Regions from separate parts of the Chryseobacterium sp. WG14 genome, predicted to be linked through region 2. Evidence: riboswitches for the same ligand, from Rfam matches in the RefSeq annotation. Region 2 holds a riboswitch; each other region holds the start of a gene.
The links. A riboswitch is a leader RNA that binds a small molecule or an ion and turns the genes downstream of it on or off. The one in region 2 is predicted to bind S-adenosylmethionine.
Positions count from the first base shown of each region.

Region 1: another riboswitch for S-adenosylmethionine. It lies ahead of MP478_RS22595 (alpha/beta fold hydrolase); the one in region 2 lies ahead of MP478_RS13195 (TonB-dependent receptor).
Region 3: another riboswitch for S-adenosylmethionine. It lies ahead of MP478_RS14235 (TonB-dependent siderophore receptor); the one in region 2 lies ahead of MP478_RS13195 (TonB-dependent receptor).

Region 1 is NZ_JALCZD010000007.1:233,493-240,260, forward strand. Features, by position in the region: gene MP478_RS13955 (OsmC family protein) at 1-229, shown strand, start outside; gene MP478_RS13960 (glucosidase) at 296-2,911, opposite strand; SAM riboswitch class I at 3,100-3,207, shown strand; gene MP478_RS22595 (alpha/beta fold hydrolase) at 3,266-4,222, shown strand; gene MP478_RS22600 (ACT domain-containing protein) at 4,209-5,747, shown strand; gene MP478_RS13975 (O-succinylhomoserine sulfhydrylase) at 5,871-6,768, shown strand, end outside.
Region 2 is NZ_JALCZD010000007.1:74,951-81,718, forward strand. Features, by position in the region: gene MP478_RS13180 (GYDIA family GHMP kinase) at 1-49, shown strand, start outside; gene pckA (phosphoenolpyruvate carboxykinase (ATP)) at 177-1,793, shown strand; gene MP478_RS13190 (type II 3-dehydroquinate dehydratase) at 1,927-2,334, opposite strand; SAM riboswitch class I at 2,574-2,671, shown strand; gene MP478_RS13195 (TonB-dependent receptor) at 2,755-5,688, shown strand; gene MP478_RS13200 (RagB/SusD family nutrient uptake outer membrane protein) at 5,706-6,768, shown strand, end outside.
Region 3 is NZ_JALCZD010000008.1:36,118-42,885, forward strand. Features, by position in the region: gene MP478_RS14215 (fumarate hydratase) at 1-338, shown strand, start outside; gene MP478_RS14220 (hypothetical protein) at 431-715, shown strand; gene MP478_RS14225 (helix-turn-helix transcriptional regulator) at 808-1,668, opposite strand; gene MP478_RS14230 (T9SS type A sorting domain-containing protein) at 1,837-2,859, shown strand; SAM riboswitch class I at 3,032-3,137, shown strand; gene MP478_RS14235 (TonB-dependent siderophore receptor) at 3,232-5,676, shown strand; gene MP478_RS14240 (APC family permease) at 5,683-6,768, shown strand, end outside.

The DNA.
Region 1 (6,768 bases), 160 kb from region 2:
GGATATTAAAAGCTTTCAGGCAGAAGTGGAAGGAGAGAGAATTCAGGTAGATGATGCAAAGCCTTTTAAATCTATTAAAGTAAAATTCCTTTTGGAAGGAGAAATTGATCCCAAGAAAGCATTAAAAGCAGCAGAATTATCTTTTGAAAAATACTGTTCCGTATCAAAAACGTTAGAGCCGAATGTAGAAATCGGATACGAAGTTTTTGTGAATGGAGATAAAATTTAATTCTATTGTCTTAAAAAAATAAAAAAACCGGATGTCTCATCCGGTTTTTTTATGATTCACAGCCTATTAAAATGTCAGCCTTGGTTTAATAAGTTTAGCTACGGTAGCAGTCCATCCTGTCTGATGGGAAGCCCCTACGCCACGTCCATTGTCTCCATGGAAATATTCAAAGAAAGTGATATAATCTCTAAAGTGTTCATCATGATTAAATTTCGGATTTCCGCCGTTAAAAGCACGTTGGCCATGTTCATCCTTTAAGAAAATAGAGCAAAGTCTTTTACTGATATTTTGGGCTACTTCATCAAGATTTTTTTTATCCCCACTTCCTGTTGGAAACTCTACTTTCAGACTGTTCCCATAATAATAATGAAAACGCTGTAAGCTTTCCACAATCAGAAAATTAATAGGAAACCATATAGGGCCACGCCAGTTGCTGTTACCGCCAAACATTCTGCTGTCACTTTCTGCAGGAGTATAATAAACTATATTTTCCGTTCCGTGAACAGAAAATATAAAAGGATTTTCTTCATATACTTTAGACATGGCACGAATTCCGTAAGAACTTAAAAACTCCTTTTCATCAAGCATTCTTGTTAAAACTTTTGTCAGTCTGTTTTTACGAAGGATACTCATTAAGTGTTTCCTTCCATGTCCTTCCTCATCCCAATGAGAAACAAGCTTAGTAAGTTCAGGTTTGTTTTTTAAGATCCATTCCATTCTGCTTCTGAAGTTCGGCATCTTTTCCAGTAATCTGTGGTCTACGATTTCAACAGCAAAAAGAGGAATTAATCCCACAATACTTCTCAGCCTTAAAGATACACTGTCTCCGTTTCCAAGTTGAAGAACATCATAGAAAAAACCGTCTTCCTCATTCCAGAGGCCTTTGGTTCCTTCACCCAGATTTTCCATTGCTTCTGCGATATAAAGATAATGCTCAAAAAATTTAATAGCCATATCTTCATACACCTGGTAATATTGGGCCAGTTCCATTGCAATGCGCATCATATTTAAAGCGTACATAGCCATCCAGCTTGTTCCGTCAGCCTGTTCAAGATGCTGCCCGTCTTTTAAAACCATATTCCGGTCAAAAGCACCAATGTTATCAAGACCCAGGAAACCGCCCCCGAAGATATTCTTTCCATTTTTATCCTTTCTGTTTACCCACCAGGTAAAGTTCAGGAGAAGCTTCTGGAATACTTTTTCCAGAAATAAAAGATCAGGTTTTCCATTATTTTTTTCATCAATTTTAAAAACCCTGAAGCAGGACCATGCATGTACAGGTGGGTTTACGTCGCTCATATTCCATTCATAGGCAGGAAGCTGCCCATTAGGATGCATATACCATTCCTTGGTCAATAGCAAAAGCTGTCCCTTGGCAAATTCTGCATCTATCATGGATAAAGGAACACAGTGAAAAGCCAGATCCCAGGTAGCATACCAGGGATATTCCCATTTATCAGGCATGGAAATAATATCCTTATTGTGGAGATGATTCCATTCTGTATTTCTTACATATTCATTAAAGTTTCTGGGTGCTTCAAAATTAGGATCACCTTTCAGCCACTTTCCAATATTGTAATGATAAAACTGTTTATTCCAGAGAAGTCCGGCAAAGGCCTGCCTTTGAACATTTCTTTCATCTTCATCAGGGGTGTCATGTTGAATTTCGCTGTAAAATTCTTCAGCTTCAGCTTTCCTGGTATTGAAGATCTCATCAAAGTTTTGAAAAGGTTCATCAGTTCCATCAGGACACAGTCTGAGTTCAAAAATCTTACATTGTCCGCCTTCAATAAGTTCGTCAATCAGAAAAGATGCTTTTGTTCCTCTTTTCTCAGGATTTACAGTGTCTCCCTTGTGAATAATAAAGTCATTAATACCGTCTTTGAAGTAAGTATTTTCAATCTTGGGAGCTCCGTAAAGCTTGGAAGTATTGGTTTCATTATCACAAAATACCCGTTTTGCATTCCCATTTCTGGAATATAGCTTTTTAATCGAAATACTGTCATGACCAATGCTGATACTCCCATCATGAGAAGAAGTCATTTCGCCTTTATAGGTATTATATCCCCATTTCCAGTTGTTTCTGAACCATGCCGTTGGTGCTACCACAATTGGTGCGGCGTGCTGGCTTCGGTTACATACCGTAACCCTTACTAAAATATCGTTATGGTCAGCCTTACAATATTCAATGAAAATATCAAAATATTCATCGTCGTTGAAGATTCCGGTATCAAAAATTTCATATTCCGGTTCCTTTTTGCTGCGTTTTCCGTTTTCTGTAAGAAGCTCATCATAAGGAAATGCATTGATCGGATACTTATAAACCATTTTCATATAGCTATGAGTAGGAGTATTATCCAGGTAATAGAAAATTTCTTTGATATCTTCACCATGATTTCCCTGAGGATTGCTCAACCCAAAGAACCGCTCTTTTACAATTTTATCTTTCTTGTTCCAAAATGAAAATGCAAAACAGAACAGCTGCTTGACATCGGAAATACCTGCAATACCTTCTTCTCCCCAACGGTAGGCATAGCTTTCTGCATTGTTATGATTGGTAAAGTTCCACGCATTTCCGTTTGGGCTGTAATCTTCACGTACATTTCCCCATTGCCGGTTGCTTACATAAGGTCCCCAGTTTTTCCATTTGGAATCTTGTAATCTTTCTTTTTCGGAGGTCATATCACATCATTTTTCTATACGAAGTTAGTTTTTTTGAAAAGTAATTCCAATTCCTATCATCTGAATAATTCTTAATATACCCTTGAAATACTTGTATTTATGGGGAATATTAAAATATTAAATTATTTTTTTTTGAAATTAAAAGAAAAAAACTACCTTTGTACCATTCGTTCATTCAAATATTGAAAATGTTATCAAGAAAGGTTGAGGGATTAGACCCTATGAAACCTTAGCAACCCTTTGTGCAAGCAAAGAAGGTGCTACGTTCTACCAAAATAATTTTGGACAGATAACTACTGAAGTTCTTTTCAGCCATTTCCTGTGGCATTTTCAATTGTATTAAAAATAATAGAATTGAAAACAGAACTAAACTATATTAATCTTTCGTATCAAACCAATTCCCAAAAGGAATATTATATCCCGTTGAGCTATGAGCTTTTCGGGAAAGACCTGTTTACTGCACCCATTATTTTAATCAATCATGCGCTAACCGGAAACTCAAATGTATCCGGAGAAAAAGGATGGTGGAAACAATTAATTGGTGAAAATCAGGTAGTTGATACAAAAAAATATACAGTTCTGTGTTTTAATATTCCCGGAAACGGATATGATAATTTTTTAATTGAAGATTATGAAGATTTCACCCCGGCAGATATTGCCAATATCTTTTTGAAAGGGCTGGAAACTTTACAGATCAAAAAACTATATGCCATTATTGGAGGCTCTCTGGGAGGAAGCATTGCTTGGGAAATGCTTACAAAGCAGCCTAAACTGACGGAAATATTTATTCCTATAGCCTGTGATTACAGAACTCACGATTGGCTGCATGCACAATGTCTGGTTCAGAAGTTTTTATTGAATGATAAAGATGAACCTCTGCAAAAAGCCAGAATTCATGCTATGTTGTGTTACCGGACTCCACAATCACTCAATAACAGATTTCAAAACAAATACAATAAGGAGAAAAAAAGCTTAGAATCGGAAGATTGGCTGGTTTATCACGGTAATGCATTAAACGATAGATTTAGTTTAAAAGCATATAAGCTCATGAACCATCTGTTAATGAATATCAATGCAGATGAATCAATGCTGGATAAAGTCCAGGCACGAATGCACATGATCTCCGTTGATACAGATTTATTCTTTCCTGCTTCTGAGATCAGGATGTGTTTTGAAAGAATGGCAGAGAAAAATAAGAATGTTTCTTATCACGAGATCCAGTCAGTACATGGGCATGACGCCTTCCTAATGGAATACCAACAATTAAATACTATCATAAAAAATATTTTATATACTCATGAAAAATGCTAACGAAATAAAATTTTTGAAGAACAGATCAATCATTAAATTTGAAGGAGAAGATTTCCTTGGAGAAATCGGAATTGACGGACGAATTTTTAAAGCGCTCACTTTAGCGCGTATCAGTGTAGGGGTAATTTCCCAGCAAGCTATAGAAAACGGAATCTCTATTTTGGTTCAGGAAAATGATGCAGAAAAAGCAGTGGCTTGTCTTATCGATGAATTTGAAGCAGAAAGAAAATCGGGAAAAGTTTCCCAAATCTACAGCATCAATAATGTTTCTGTACTCGGATTTGTAGCAGAAGATTTTAATAAAGTCCTTGCTGAGCTGGCCAGAAATAATGTTTTTCCATTACTTTTAAACCAGGTTTCAGGAGAAAACAGAGTAAACATCGTAGTAACATCGTCACAGGATGAAAAAACCAGAAATATCTTAGAATCTGAAATATTCAAAAAACCAAAAACGGTTCACCTGGCAATTATAGGCCATGGAAATGTTGGAAAAACATTAATTGAACAGGTTCTTGAATCTTCAGAAGAAATTAAAAGACGCAAGAAAATAGACTTAAAAGTAGTTGCAGTAGCGAATTCAAAGAAAATAGCTTTCAATAAAAAAGGATTTGATGCAAATTGGAATGATGAGGTTCTAACAGCAGAACATTCATCAGATGTTCAGGAACTGATCAGATTCTCCAATGAAAATCAATTAGAAAATCTGATTGTCGTGGATAATACGGCGAGTAAGGATTTTGTAAAAAACTATCATGCCTTAGCCGAAAACGGATTTGACCTGGTTTCTTCCAATAAGATCTTCAACACACTTCCTATTGAAGAATATCGTAAACTAAGATATACGTTGAGTAAAAACAACAGACGGTATTTGTATGAAACAAATGTAGGAGCAGGTCTTCCGTTAATTGATACCATTAAATTATTACACCTTTCAGGAGAAAATATTACAAGAATAAAAGGCGTATTCTCGGGGTCTCTAAGCTATATCTTCAATAACTTCTCTGTAAGAAACGATAAGTTTTCCAAAGTTATCGGAGAAGCAATGGAGAAAGGGTACACAGAACCGGATCCGCGTGAAGATCTTTCTGGAAATGACGTAGCAAGAAAACTTCTGATTTTGGCAAGAGAGCTGGATCTGATCAACGAATTCCAGGATATTAATATTCAAAACCTGATTCCTGAAAATCTTCTGGCTGTAGAGAAAAGTGAATTTATCTCAAGATTGGAAGAACTCGATGAAGAATATCAGAAGATTAAAGAAAACCAGGAGCCTGGGCATGTACTGCGTTATGTAGGAGATCTGCACGGAAATCTGCAGGAAGAAAAAGGACAGCTTGATGTCAAGCTAGTTTCTGTACCTGGAAGTTCAGCATTAGGGCAGTTAAAAGGTTCAGACTCCATATTTGAGATTTATACAGAAAGCTACGGTGAAAATCCAATTGTTATTATGGGAGCCGGAGCCGGAGCGCAGGTAACTGCCAGAGGCGTTTTCGGAGATATTTTAAGAGTAAGTGAAATAAAATAAAATTAATATAACAATCTGACAATATAAAGTTTACCAATATTTATAAATGGACGTTCTGAGCGTAGCGAAGAATCTCATTGCTATATTGTTAGACTGCTATATTGGTAAATTAATTAAAACTATATGGAGAATTTTGAAACATCAGCAATAAGAACCCAAACTGAAAGAACCCAGTTTGACGAGCATTCCACGCCATTATATCTTACATCCAGCTTTATTTTCCAGGATGCCGAAGATATGAGGGCAAGTTTTGCCGAAGAAAAGCCTAAAAACCTATACAGCCGTTTCTCTAACCCGAACGTAACGGAATTCACAGATAAAATTGCTAAAATGGAAGGTGCAGAAGCAGGATATGCATTTGCGACGGGAATGGCGGCAATTTATTCCACATTTGCAGCATTATTGAATGCCGGCGATCATATTGTAAGCTGCCAGTCGGTTTTTGGATCTACCCATACCTTGTTTACCAAGTATTTTCCAAAATGGAATATTGAAACCACCTACTTCAAGGCAGGCGATGCTGAAAATGTAGAAAAATATATCAAGCCTAATACAAAGATTCTATATCTTGAAACACCCACCAATCCTGCTATTGAGATTCTGGATCTGGAGTTTTTCGGGCAGATTGCTAAAAAATACAATCTTATTTTCATTGTAGATAACTGTTTTGCAACACCTTATCTTCAGCAGCCGATAAAATATGGTGCAGATGTTGTTGTACATTCAGCAACGAAGCTGATTGACGGACAGGGAAGAGTTTTAGGAGGAATTGCAGTAGGAAAGGAAGAGCTGATCAGAGAAATTTATCTTTTTGCAAGAAATACAGGACCTGCACTATCTCCTTTTAATGCATGGGTATTATCAAAAAGCCTGGAGACATTGGCAATCCGTGTTGAAAAACATTGTGAAAATGCATTGAAAGTAGCCGAGTTTTTAGAAAGTCACCTTAATGTAGAACTGGTAAAATATCCATTCCTGAAATCCCATCCGAACTATGAAGTTGCCAAAAAACAGATGAAGC
Region 2 (6,768 bases):
GAAGGGTTTTACTAGTGTTTTTGAATGGCAAGATATAATTAATTTATAATCAATAATTTACAAGCCCCTTTTTTTATTTGCGATTCTGACTTATATCAGTATATTTAAACCACCTTTAACAAATAATTAATATTATTTTTGTTGAACTCAATAAAGAAATAGAAAATATAAGTAAAATGAAAAACACTAAAATCATCCAGGATTTAGAGAAATTAGGGATTAAAGGAAACTATGAAGTAGTATATAATCCTTCTTATGAAGAATTATATCAGGCTGAAGTTTCTCCTGAAAATCAAGGATTTGAGAAAGCTGAGCTTACAGAATCTGGCGCGGTATCGGTAAAAACAGGAATTTTCACAGGTCGTTCACCTAAAGACAGATATATTGTTCAGGATGATGTTACAAGAGATACAATTTTCTGGGATGGTAAAGTAAACTTACCTACCACTTCGGAAATTTTCGGGTCTTGTAAAGAACTAGTGATGGATCAGCTGGCAGAAGCAAAAAAAATCTATGTTGTAGACGCTTTCTGCGGGACAAATGCTGATACAAGACTTAAAGTAAGATTTATTGTTGAAGTGGCATGGCAGGCACATTTCGTGACCAATATGTTCATTCGCCCTTCTCATTTTGAGCTTGAAAACTTCGGAGAGCCTGATTTTACTGTAATCAATGGTTCTAAAACTACGAATCCAAATTGGGAAGCTCAGGGATTAAACTCTGAAAACTTCATCATGTTCAACCTTACTGAAAAACTACAGATCATTGGTGGTACTTGGTACGGAGGTGAGATGAAGAAAGGAATGTTTGCAATGATGAACTATTACCTACCATTAAAAGGTATGGCTTCAATGCACTGTTCTGCAAATGTAGGAGAAGAAGGTGATGTTGCTTTATTCTTTGGTCTTTCAGGAACTGGTAAAACTACTTTATCAGCAGATCCGAAAAGATACCTGATCGGTGACGATGAGCACGGATGGGACAATAACGGAGTATTCAACTATGAAGGGGGATGCTACGCTAAGGTTATCGATTTATCAAAAGAAAAAGAACCGGATATCTTCAGAGCGATCAAGAGAGATGCACTTCTTGAAAACGTTGTTGTGAACAATGGAGTGGCAGATTATACAGACGGATCAATCACTGAAAACACAAGAGTTTCTTATCCAATCTATCATATCAACAAAATTGTATTGCCATCTAAGGCAGGGCATGCTAAAAAGATTGTTTATCTTTCAGCAGATGCATTCGGAGTACTTCCTCCGGTTTCTATCCTGAATGAAGATCAGGCTCAGTACCATTTCCTTTGCGGTTATACTTCAAAACTTGCCGGAACAGAAAGAGGAATTACAGAACCTCAGCCATCTTTCTCACCTGCATTTGGTGAAGCATTCCTTACATTACACCCTACAATGTACTCTAAAACATTGATCGGTAAAATGAAAGAGCACGGTGCTAAAGCTTATTTAGTAAATACAGGTTGGAACGGTACTGGAAAAAGAATTTCTTTAAAAGATACAAGAGCAATCATTGATGCTATTATTGACGGTTCTATTGATAACGCTCCTAAAACTCAGGTTCCCATCATGAATCTTGAAATTCCTACCGAACTTCCAAATGTTTCTGCAGGTATTCTGGATCCTAGAGATACTTACGGTAATGTTTCCGAGTGGGAAGAAAAAGCAAAAGACCTTGCTTCAAGATATATTAAAAACTTTGAACAGTACTGTGATACTGAAGCCGGTAAAAAACTAATTGCTTCAGGACCTCAATTACAGGGACAGACTATCTAATAAGATTGCTTACAACATACACAAAAGCCTCATCACTGATGAGGCTTTTCTATTTTCAAATAGATGAATTGCTTATTTTTTCTACAACGCAATCATTTGCAGAATTTGCTAAACCTGAGGAGAAACTGAGAAATTATTTTAATCCCAGTAATGCTAATCTGTATCCCTCCATTCCGAAGCCAGACAAAACAGCATCGGTATTGGCGGCAGTCACAGACTTTTGCCGGAATTCCTCTCTTTTATAAATGTTGCTGATGTGAACTTCCACTTTAGGTTTCTGAATATTTTTTAAACAATCTGCTATGGCATAAGAGTAGTGTGTGAAAGCACCTGGATTGATGACAACAGCATCAAAATCATCTTCCTGAAGCCTGTTGATAAGCTCTCCTTCAATATTGGATTGATAATATTTTAATTCATAAGAATGAAACTCGGATTTTAAATTTTCCAAATAAGTTTCCATGGATATTGTTCCATAGATTTCCGGTTCTCTGGTGCCTAAAAGATTGAGATTAGGCCCGTTTATAATTAAAACTTTCATCTTATAAAAATAAAACTTTTTCCTTTAAAGAGTAGAATTTTATTTTTTTTCATTTTTCTCCTTTGCATTATCTATAATGATATTTGTCATGTTTGTTAAAGTGCCAATTTTTATAAGTCCTTATTTTACCGGCTTTTTAATAAAATATTAAGTTAATTTTTGAAAAATTATCATGAAAAATTATAAGTCTACTTGTTTTGTAGACTAAATATTTCTAGATTTGCAGTCATATTTCGATCGGCTTATAAAGAAAGATGGAGGGAACTGACCCAATGAAATCTTAACAACCTGCTCTTGTGCAAGGTGTTACATTCAGCCTTTAAAGGAAAAATAAGCATTAGGTTTATCGTATTTATCGATGCCCTTTGCTGTATTATCTGCAAAGGGCAAAATTTTAATATATGATAAACAAAATTGATTATGATTAATAAAAATTTGATTAGCTCAAAAATTTGGATTCCCCCTGTAGCGGTATTCTTTTTAGGAATTGGAAGCATACACGGGCAGGATACCAAATCTAAAAAAGATACACTCAATGAGAAGGAACTTGATGAAGTGGTGGTGGTAGCTTACGGAAAGGCTAAAAGAACCAGCTATACCGGTTCTGTGGCAACTATTTCCAGTGATAAGATTAACAACAGACCTGTTACCAATATTACCAAAGCATTGGAAGGACAGGTGGCGGGAGTACAAACAACAAGTTCTTCCGGACAGCCGGGATCTACAGCTACAATCAGGATCAGGGGAATTGGCTCTATCAGTGCATCCAGCGATCCTTTATATGTGGTAGACGGTATTCCTTTTGACGGAAATCTGAACTCTATAAGCCCTAATGATATAGAATCAATCAGTGTGCTGAAAGATGCTACGGCAAGTGCTCTTTATGGATCAAGAGGGGCGAATGGGATTATTATTATTACGACCAAGTCCGGTAAAAAAGGAGAAGCCAGAATCAACTTTAATATAAGCCAGGGTTTTTCCAGCAGAGCGGTAAAAGACTACGAACAGGTAAGTACAGATCAGTATTTCCAGCTGTATTGGGAAGCATTGAGAAACGGATACAGATCCAGTCAGGTCAATGGGCAGCAGGCAGCCCAGATGGCTACCAATAATCTTATCTCTGAACTGGGTATTAATCCTTATGGTGCTAATTATTCAAAACCTGTAGGTACAGACGGGAAATTGTTACCCGGAGCAACACCATTATGGAATGATGACTGGAGAGATGTTTTACAGAGAGTGGCTTCCAGGAATCAGGTAGATCTGGATATCAGTGGAGGAAGTGAAAAAAGCAATTACTTTTTCTCATTGGGATATCTTGATGATAAAGGGATTGCCATTGAATCCGGATTTAAAAAATACAGCACAAGGTTAAAACTCAACTCTGAAGTTAAGAAATGGCTGAATGTAGGGGTGAATTTAAGTTATACCAACAGTATTCAGCAGGCTCCTACGTCTTCAGATTCCAATACAAGCAATGTTATCCAGGCAGCAAGATCTGTTCCTTCGTTTTATCCTTATTATGAGAGAAACCCTGATGGATCATATATATTGGATGGGGCAGGAAACAGAATTTACGATTTTGGAAAATACAGACCTACCAATGCTCTTCAGAATCAAAATTTAGCGGCAACTTTACCTTTAGATAAAAATGAAAATAAAGAAGATAACTTCTCCGGAAAAGGTTTTATGGACTTCACATTCTTACCGGAGTTGAAGTTCAGAACAAGTTTTTCCGTAGATTTAGTCAATTATAATGGACATTATTATTCAAACCCACTTATTGGGCAGGGTAGTGAGATTGGAGGATCGGTCACAAAGTCAAACAGCAGAACTTTATCTTATACCACGAGTAATATTCTGACGTTTGATAAAAAATTCGGAAAGCATCATTTTAATGTGTTAGCAGGTCAGGAATTTTATAAATATGATTACCAGACAATCTCCGGTACCCGAAGTCAGTTTTCACTTCCATACTATTATGAGCCGGATGCTGCAGCCTTGTTGGGGAGTTTCAGTGGAAACAGTGATAAGGTCAGCCTGCTAAGTTATCTTGGAAAAGTGGAATATGATTTTAACAATACCTATTTCCTGTCAGCTTCAGGAAGGGCAGACGGTTCTTCAAGATTCTTTGAGGATAACCGTTGGGGGAAATTCTGGTCTTTAGGAGGTTCATGGAAGATTTCTAACGAGGAATTTATCAAAAATCTGAATTTCTTTAATCAGCTGACACTTCGTGCAAGTTATGGAGGGCAGGGGAATGATAAATTATTACAGCCTAATAAACTACCTCTTTATTACGCTTACCAGGAGCTTTATAAATTTTATAACAACCTTGGTGAGCCTGGTGCCGTACTTGAAAAAGCGAGAACCAACGGCTTAAAGTGGGAGACGAATCTTAATCTGAACGTAGGATTAGAGTTTGCGGTTCTTAATAACAGAGTAAAAGGAAATATCGAATATTTTGAGCGAAAAAGCCAGGATCTTCTATTTAATATGCCAGTAGCTCCGTCTTTAGGGATTAATGATTTCCCGGCCAATATCGGAACTATAAAAAATACAGGTTTTGAATTCTCCCTTTTTACGACGCCAATCAAGACAGATAATTTCCAATGGAATTTAGACCTTAACCTGAGTACACTGAATAATAAGATTACGAAATTACCTAAAGGTTCTATCCTTACCGGAACGAAGCTGTTACAGGTAGGAGGTTCTGTATATGATTTCTATATTCCGGAATGGGCAGGGGTAGATGCAAGTAACGGAAGACCGTTATGGAAAACCATTGGTACAGATGCTAATGGAAACACAGTGGAAGGGACTACTTCTGAATATGCAAAAGCAACAAGAACATTGCAGGGATCTGCATTGCCAAAAGTAACCGGAGGGCTTAGTACAAGTATTACCTATAAGAATTTCGACTTCTCAGGGTTGCTGACTTTCAAAATCGGAGGTAAAATTCTTGATACCGATTATACCTCAATTATGCATAACGGAAGCGCCGGAGGTCGTGCGTGGAGTGTAGAAATGTTAAACAGATGGACGCCTGAAAATCCTAATACGGATGTACCTGCATTGAGTACAATTACCAATAACTGGACGTCCAATTCTTCAAGATTCTTATATTCCGGAACGTATGCAAGACTTAAAAATGTAAGTCTGGGATATACTCTTCCTTCAGATTATTTTGAAAAACTTGGACTTAAAAAGTTCAGAATCTATGTTCAGGCAGAAAATCTTCTGACCTTCTATAAGCATAAAGGAATGGATCCTGAGCAGGCATTGGACGGTACTACTTATTACAGGTATCCTGCCATGAGAACAATTACTTTTGGACTTCAGGCAACTCTTTAACTTTTAAAATTGAAACAATGAAAAAATTAAAATATTTATCTTTTGCCTTACTTACAGCATGGTCATTGACCAGCTGTGAAAGTGACCTGGCAACAGCTCCTACCGATCAGGCTAATGATGTGGAAGTTTTTAAAACTGCTGAAAGTGCAGAAACAGTAATCAACGGAACCTGGGCCAGATTCAATGATGACGGAACTACTTATGCCAATATCGGGTATTCAACTGTTTTAAGAGCAAGTGATGCTATGGGAAGTGATGTTGCTGTACTGACTAATAAATATGGTTTTTCTTCTACCTATACATTTACAGAAATGGTCAATAATACAGCAAGCCGTCCATTATTTATCTGGTCGATGCTCTATTCTGCCATTAATAATATGAATAATGTGATTGCAAGGATTGACGGAACAGAAGGAAGTCAGGAAAAAAAGAATCAGGTGAAGGGCCAGGCAAAGGCTTTACGGGCTTTCTGTTATCTGAATCTTGCCAGTTTTTATCAGTTCAGTTACCTGAAAGATAAGACAGCATTAACAGCTCCGATCTATACGGAACCTTCAACGATAACTACTGTAGGGAAGAAAAGAGCAAGCCTGGAAGAGATCTATGCTTTAGTGAAAAATGATCTTACAGATGCTGATGATTTATTGAAAGATTATACGAGAAACAATAAAGATAAGATCAATCGTTCTGTAGTAAACGGGATCTTGGCAAGAACTTATCTGAATACAGGAGAATGGAGTAAAGCTGCAGCTGCAGCAAAAGTTGCAAGAGAAGGGTATCCTTTGATGGCTCCGGAGAAATATAAGGATGGTTTCAACGATATCAATAATGCTGAATGGATTTGGGGACACGGACAAACCCAGGAGCAGTCGGGGGCGAGTTATGCATTCCATTACCTGGATGTATCTTCTTCCGGAAGTTATTATTACAGTTTTATGGCTGATCCTTATTTTAAAGACCTCTTTGATGCTAATGATATCAGATATCAGCTTTTCTCATGGGATGGCCTTAAAGGGAGAGAAGGGTTGCTGAGGTATGCTAAGTTTAAATTTAAATCAGGGCTTATTGCTGATATCGTCT
Region 3 (6,768 bases), on a different contig from region 2:
AAGGAATGGCATCAGGAAGTTTCGGACCTACTACTGCTGGAAGAATGGATGTGTATGTTGACGAGTTTCAAAGCCATGGCGGAAGTATGATTATGCTGGCTAAAGGAAACAGAAGTAAAGATGTTGCAGATGCATGTAATAAATATGGAGGGTTCTATCTTGGATCTATCGGAGGGCCTGCAGCTATCCTTGCAAAGGATAATATTGTATCTGTAGATGTAGTGGATTTCCCTGAATTGGGGATGGAAGCCGTAAGAAAAATTGAAGTAAAAGACTTCCCTGCATTCATTATTACAGATGATAAAGGAAATGATTTCTTCGCAAATCTTGCCCACTAGTTAGTTTAAAATTAAAATAAATTATAAAATAGAGCCTATATCTTTTGTGTAAAAAAGAAAAAAGCTCTATTTTTGCCTAAAATCTAAAGAGAATGATAACTATTTTATCAGCATTTTGGCCGTTCTACCAGTTCCTATGGACTGTATTCTTTATTACTATGTTCTTAGTAGGGTTCTGGTGTATTTTTATGTTCTTCGGATTGGTCATTCCAATGTGGCTTACGGAAGGTTTGAAAGAATACTTTGGAAAAGTAAAGGCTTTCGATCCTGAAGATATCAGAAGAAAGAATATTTATGAGCAGGAAGGTGTAGAGGTTCTTTACAACCAGCCTAAGGGTAACGGACCTTTCATTCACGATCACGGACATCATCATTAATTGATTGTCATTGCTTTTTCACCTTAATTCTGAAAAAGTAATATCAAAGCAAAACAACATATATAAACCGCTTAATTTTTTAGGCGGTTTTTCTATTTGTTATTTCTCAAATTTTCAGGAGCAACACCAAATTTCTTTTTAAAGGCGCGTGTAAAATTCTGTACATATTCATACCCGCATTCAATAGCGATTTCTTTGATCATTACATCACTGTTGGTAATCAGTTTTTTCGCCTTTAGCATTCTTAGTTCAGAAATATAATGGGAAATGGTCATATGATACTGGGTTTTGAATTCCTGCCGGATTATATTCTGATTAATCCCGAGTAGTTTTCCTATTTCTTCAGCCTTTATATTGCTGTGGTAATTTTCATCCAGGTATTTTTTGATCATTTCCGGAGTCCCCGGTTTTGATGGTCCCCTGTTTTTTTCATGGAACTGCTCAAATACAAGAATAAGAAGCTTAATAATCTTTGCCTCGATAAACAACTTCTGAATAACACCTTTCTTTGGAGAATCTATGATTTCTTTAAGAATCATATGCATTTCAACGGTCATGCTGGGAGGTGTTTCTTTATGCAGATAGATGAAATTATTCGTGATCATATTTTCCAGTATATCCGTGCTTTCCTGGCTGGATTGAGGATTAATAAGGTTGACAATATACTGATAGTCAATCCGGATCAGTAAATATTTGAGTGCTTCCTGACTGTCACAGCGTAATTCAGCTTTATTTTCTTCAGAAGAATAATAAAGGATGTATTGATTTTTTCTAAAAACCATTGGGAGCAGGCAGACAGATTTTTCAAGATAAATGTCTGACCCCAACAGGAAGAGCAGAGTAAAGCTCGATCCAGCTTCCAGTATTGAAGTTCTTGAATATCGTTCGGAACAAAATTCTATGCTAATATTATCTGAGGCAAACAATATCTTTTCTCCATTTAAATAACTCATAATCAGCATTGTTTTTAATAATATTCATATATAACTCCTATACCGGATAACTAAAAGTTGGGAAATGATAACTCTGAATTAAACGGGAAAGCTACTTTTGTGCAAAATTAATTAAATTTAGAATAATTAAAAATAATATTGATTATGTTTGAAAATCTATATTTTTCGATGAGAAAAATAAATGTGGGAATGATGCTGATATTCATTGCTTTGAATAGTTTATATGCACAGGGAAATCCACAAAACTGTACCAATACAGATCCTGGAAATAATCCTGGAGATGTAGGATGTGTGAAATTTACATACCGTGGCCAAACAGTTTCTTATACTACGGTAAGAGGAAATGATGGAAAAATATGGCTGCAGCAGAATCTGGGAAGTTCTAAAGTAGCCTCTTCTCTGGATGACGAAGCTTCATATGGTGATCTTTTTCAATGGGGAAGATGGGATGATGGACATCAGGAAAGAAATTCTGCCACCGTTTCTGCTCCAACCCCTAACAGACCGGATGGTTTAGCAGGAGTGAGCTCGTACATTATAGGAACACCCGCGTGGTGGTCCACTCTTGAGCCTACTGATGAATGGACTGCAAAGAACATAGATGGGCTAGGAAAAACAGTGGGTGTAGACCCATGCAAGGCAATAGGTGCTGATTGGAGAATGCCAACACAGACAGACTGGGCAAGTATTGTTAGCCTTGAAAGTGTTACGGCTCCCGCAAGTGCTTACAGCAGTCATCTGAAATTGCCTGCAGGAGGATATCGCAGTTCTTCAGACGCTAGTTTTACTTTTGTAGGAAAGAGAGGATATTTTTGGAGTTCGGATATATCCGGACTTGGAGGGAAATATCTGTACGTAGGGACCATAAGTGCGAATGCTTCAGCAGGGGCACCCAGAGGGCAGGGGGCATCGGTAAGATGTATTAAACCTACCTCGGAACTTGCTACTTCGGAGGTAAGACTCAATCATAACAACATAGGGGTTTATCCCAATCCAACAAAAGGAATTCTGACCATTAAAGCAGCTTCCACAATTGAAAGTATAAACATAACAAATACGGTAGGACAAAAGATGGACGCCGGGTTTTTAAATGATCAGATGAATATGACAGGACTTCCGGACGGTTTATACATTGTAGAAATAAAATTAAAAAACGGACAGACGGTTTCTAAAAAGATTATTAAAGGATAAGCAGTCTTCTTGTAGAATCACTGTATTCCCTTTACATAAAATAGTTCACTTCAATTACAATTACTTTTATTAGGGAGGCTTATGAAATTTTTCATAAGCCTTTTTTATGCTGCGTTTGTAAATCGTAAAAACGGCTTTTGCATATTGAAAAAAATAGTCTACTTTTGCAGTAGATTTATCAAGAAAGGTGGAGGGATTTGGCCCAAAGAAACCTTAGCAACCTACACAATTCCAACAGTGTAAAGGTGCTAATTCCAACCCGATGGGGGAGATAATTGAAGTCAATATTCTTATATGAATTCCATTTCTTGAAGTCTTGTGTGTCTGAGGATTGATTCTCGGAATGTATAATAATTTTTGCAGGAACAAAAGATGAAAAAAGTAAGCATAGCTGTATTATTGCTTGGTGCCATTGGGATCGCTGCCCAGGAACAGGAAGAAAAAGGAAAACAAATTGAAGATATTATCATCGTAGGCAACCGAAATGTTAAAAGGACAAAACTAGAGACGCCGGTTCCTGTAGATGTTATTAATATCGATAAAATACAGAAAGCATCCCCACAAATAACGGTTCAGGATTTATTGAACTATGTCATTCCCTCATTTAATTCTGTAAGACAGTCTGCTTCTGACGGAACCGAGCATATTGATCCAGTGACATTGAGAGGAATGGGCCCGGATCAGGTCTTAGTATTGGTTAATGGGAAAAGAAGACATACCACTTCTTTGGTCAACTATCAGAATACAGTTGGAAATGGTTCTGTGGGAACAGATTTGAGTACAATTCCTGTTATTGCTATTGAAAAAATTGAAGTATTAAGAGATGGAGCAGCGGCACAGTATGGCTCTGATGCCATTGCGGGAGTAATCAATATTATTCTCAAAAAGAATGCAGGCGCATCAGCAAGTATTACCTACGGATTAAGCGGAAGGAATGATGGGGACACCTACCAGGCAGGAGTTAATTACGGGGCATCATTAGGAAAAAAAGAAGGTTACGTCAATCTTTCGTTACAGCTAAGCCACAGAGGAAAAACAACAAGGACTCAAAATCATGATTTAGATATTTTCGGAAATAATTTTGCGTATCCTTTCGCTGATGATCCTGAGGCCGCAAGAGCTGCAGATGATGAGGAAATTAAAAAAAGGGGTTTAACCCGTGATTACTTCAACTTTCAGATTGGAGACGCACAGATCAAGCAGGCGCAGCTGTTTTTTAATTCAGAATATTCTTTTAATAACAATTTTAAACTTTATTCCTTTGGAGGCTTCAGTATTAAAGAAGGAAAAGGATATGGTTTCAGAAGGCTTCCCAGTGAAACGTTTAATGTTGTTTCATCCATTTATCCCAATGGATTTCAGGCGGAGCTGGGATCTCAGGTATATGATATCTCTTATGCCGTCGGAGCAAAATATAATGTAAACAACTGGCTTTTTGATGTAAGCAATACGTTTGGAAACAATACGTTCAATTATAATGTAAGCAATACGAATAATGCTTCTTTAGGAGCAAAATCGCCGACCCGATTTTATGCCGGAGCACACAGTTTTCTGCAAAATACCCTTAATCTTGATGTTTCTAAAAATATAAATAACTTTAATATAGCATTTGGAGGTGAATTCAGATTTGAACAATATCAGATCAAATCCGGAGATCCTGCATCTTATACTCAGTATGATGTTAACGGAAATGTAGCTGGTACGGGATCAACAGTGATCGGAGCAGGAGGATCGCAATCATTCATTGGCTTTTCACCGGATAATACTTTAAAAAAAGACAGGCATTCTACAGCGGTATATGCTGATATATCTTATGATTTGGATAAAAAGCTGAATATTGATGCAGCAGCAAGGTTTGAAAACTATTCTGATTTTGGAAATACCCTGAATGGAAAACTAGCCGTACGGTATGAGTTTATAAAAAATTATGCTGTAAGAGCAGCAGTAGGAACAGGTTTCAGAGCTCCTTCCCTACAGCAGCAGTATTTCAATAATTCTTATGCAGATATTTCAACTTCAGGATCTACGATTGTAACCAAAGGGATTTTTAATAATGACAGTAAAGCTGCACAGGTGCTTGGATTTGATAAGCTAAAACAGGAAACCTCTGTCAATGGAAGCGTTGGATTTACTTTAAAGCCGGTGAAAGGCCTATTCATTACTTTAGACGGATACTTCATTAAAGTGAAAGACAGGATTGTCATTACAAGTAATATTACAGATTCCAGGTTATCAGACCCTGATGTAGTAGGCGTGGGAAAAGAGGTCGAAAGCGGAAGATTTTTTGCTAATGCTATTGATACCGAAACCAAAGGAGTGGATCTGGTTATTTCCTATGACTGGAAGTTGGGAGACGGAAACCTTAATATAAACCTTGCCGGAAATTATACAGAAACAAAAATTACAGATTTTCATTTTCCTCAAAACTTAGAAACTCCTCAGAATGAATTTTTTGGACCCGACCAGATCAATATTATTGAAACTTTATCACCCAAAACAAAGGCCTCATTAGGATTGAATTATGGGATTGGAAAGTTTAATTTTCTCGTAAGAAATACCTATTTTGGTAAAGTAATAAGGGACGGATATCCTTTTGGAAGCGTTCAGGAATTTTCGCCGAAGGTGATTACAGATGTCAGTGTAGGATATGATATTACAAAAAATATCAACTTTACCGTAGGTGCTAATAATGTCTTTGATGTATTCCCTGATCGTCAGATTTATGAAAATTCATATTATGGAGTATTTAAGTATGCTCCTGTACAAATGGGAACTTTGGGTAGCTATTTCTTCGGAAGGCTTAATTTTAATTTTTAATCATCAATGAATACTCCTTCACATCAGATCGGCTGGAAAACAGCTGCAGCTATTGTGGTTTCCAATATGATAGGAACCGGAATTTTTACAACACTGGGATTTCAGTTGTCTGATATTACAAATACCTACAGCATCTTTCTGCTATGGAGTATTGGTGGAATTCTGGCATTATTCGGGGCTTTTTGCTATGCCGAATTAGGATCTCATTTTAAAGGAAATGGGGGTGATTTCATCTATCTCAAAGAAACCTATCATCCGTTATTCGGATACCTTATCAGCTGGATATCTTTGATTATTGGTTTCTCTTCCCCGGTGGCTTTAGCGGCGTTAGCCATGTCAAAATATCTCTCAGTATTTCAATACACGTTTGGAAATGGTTTTGCCATCGCAGTGATTTTTATCGTAGCGGCTGCCTTATCCTTTAGTTTAAAAGCTTCAAGTAGATTTCATAATTTTTTCACGTTAATCAAAATCACTTTTATTATCGTTTTGGTTATTTTGGGTGTAGGACTTTCAGAATCTGCCCAAATGGGAAACAGTCTTAACTTCAGTGACAGCTGGCAGAATGAAATCATGCTTCCTGCTTTTGCTACTTCTCTGGTTTTTGTTACCTATTCATATACCGGTTGGAATTCAGCATCTTATATTGCCGGAGAAATCAAGGATGTACAGAAAAACCTTCCCAAATCTCTGATTATAGGAACTGTTTTTGTGACAGTAAGCTATATTTTAGTCAACTACATTATGCTGAAGCACGCTTCAGTGGATCAGTTGGCAGGAAAAGAGGATGTAATGGGTGAAGCTGCGGTTAATATGCTGGGCTCTGCTTTTGGAAAAATAGTGAATATCTTTATTGCCTTACAACTGATTGCAACCATTAGTGGCTATTTATGGGTAGGTTCGAGGCTTACTCAGGCTTTTGCGAAGGATACCTATCTGTGGAAGCCTCTTTCAGCAGGCAATAAAAAAGGAATCCCGGTAAGAGCTGTTTTTGCTCATGCTGTTATTGCTTCGGTAATTATTTTAACAGGAAGTTTTAAAGAGATTTTCGTTTATACAGCATTCATTCTTCAGTTATTTGCCAGTCTGGCT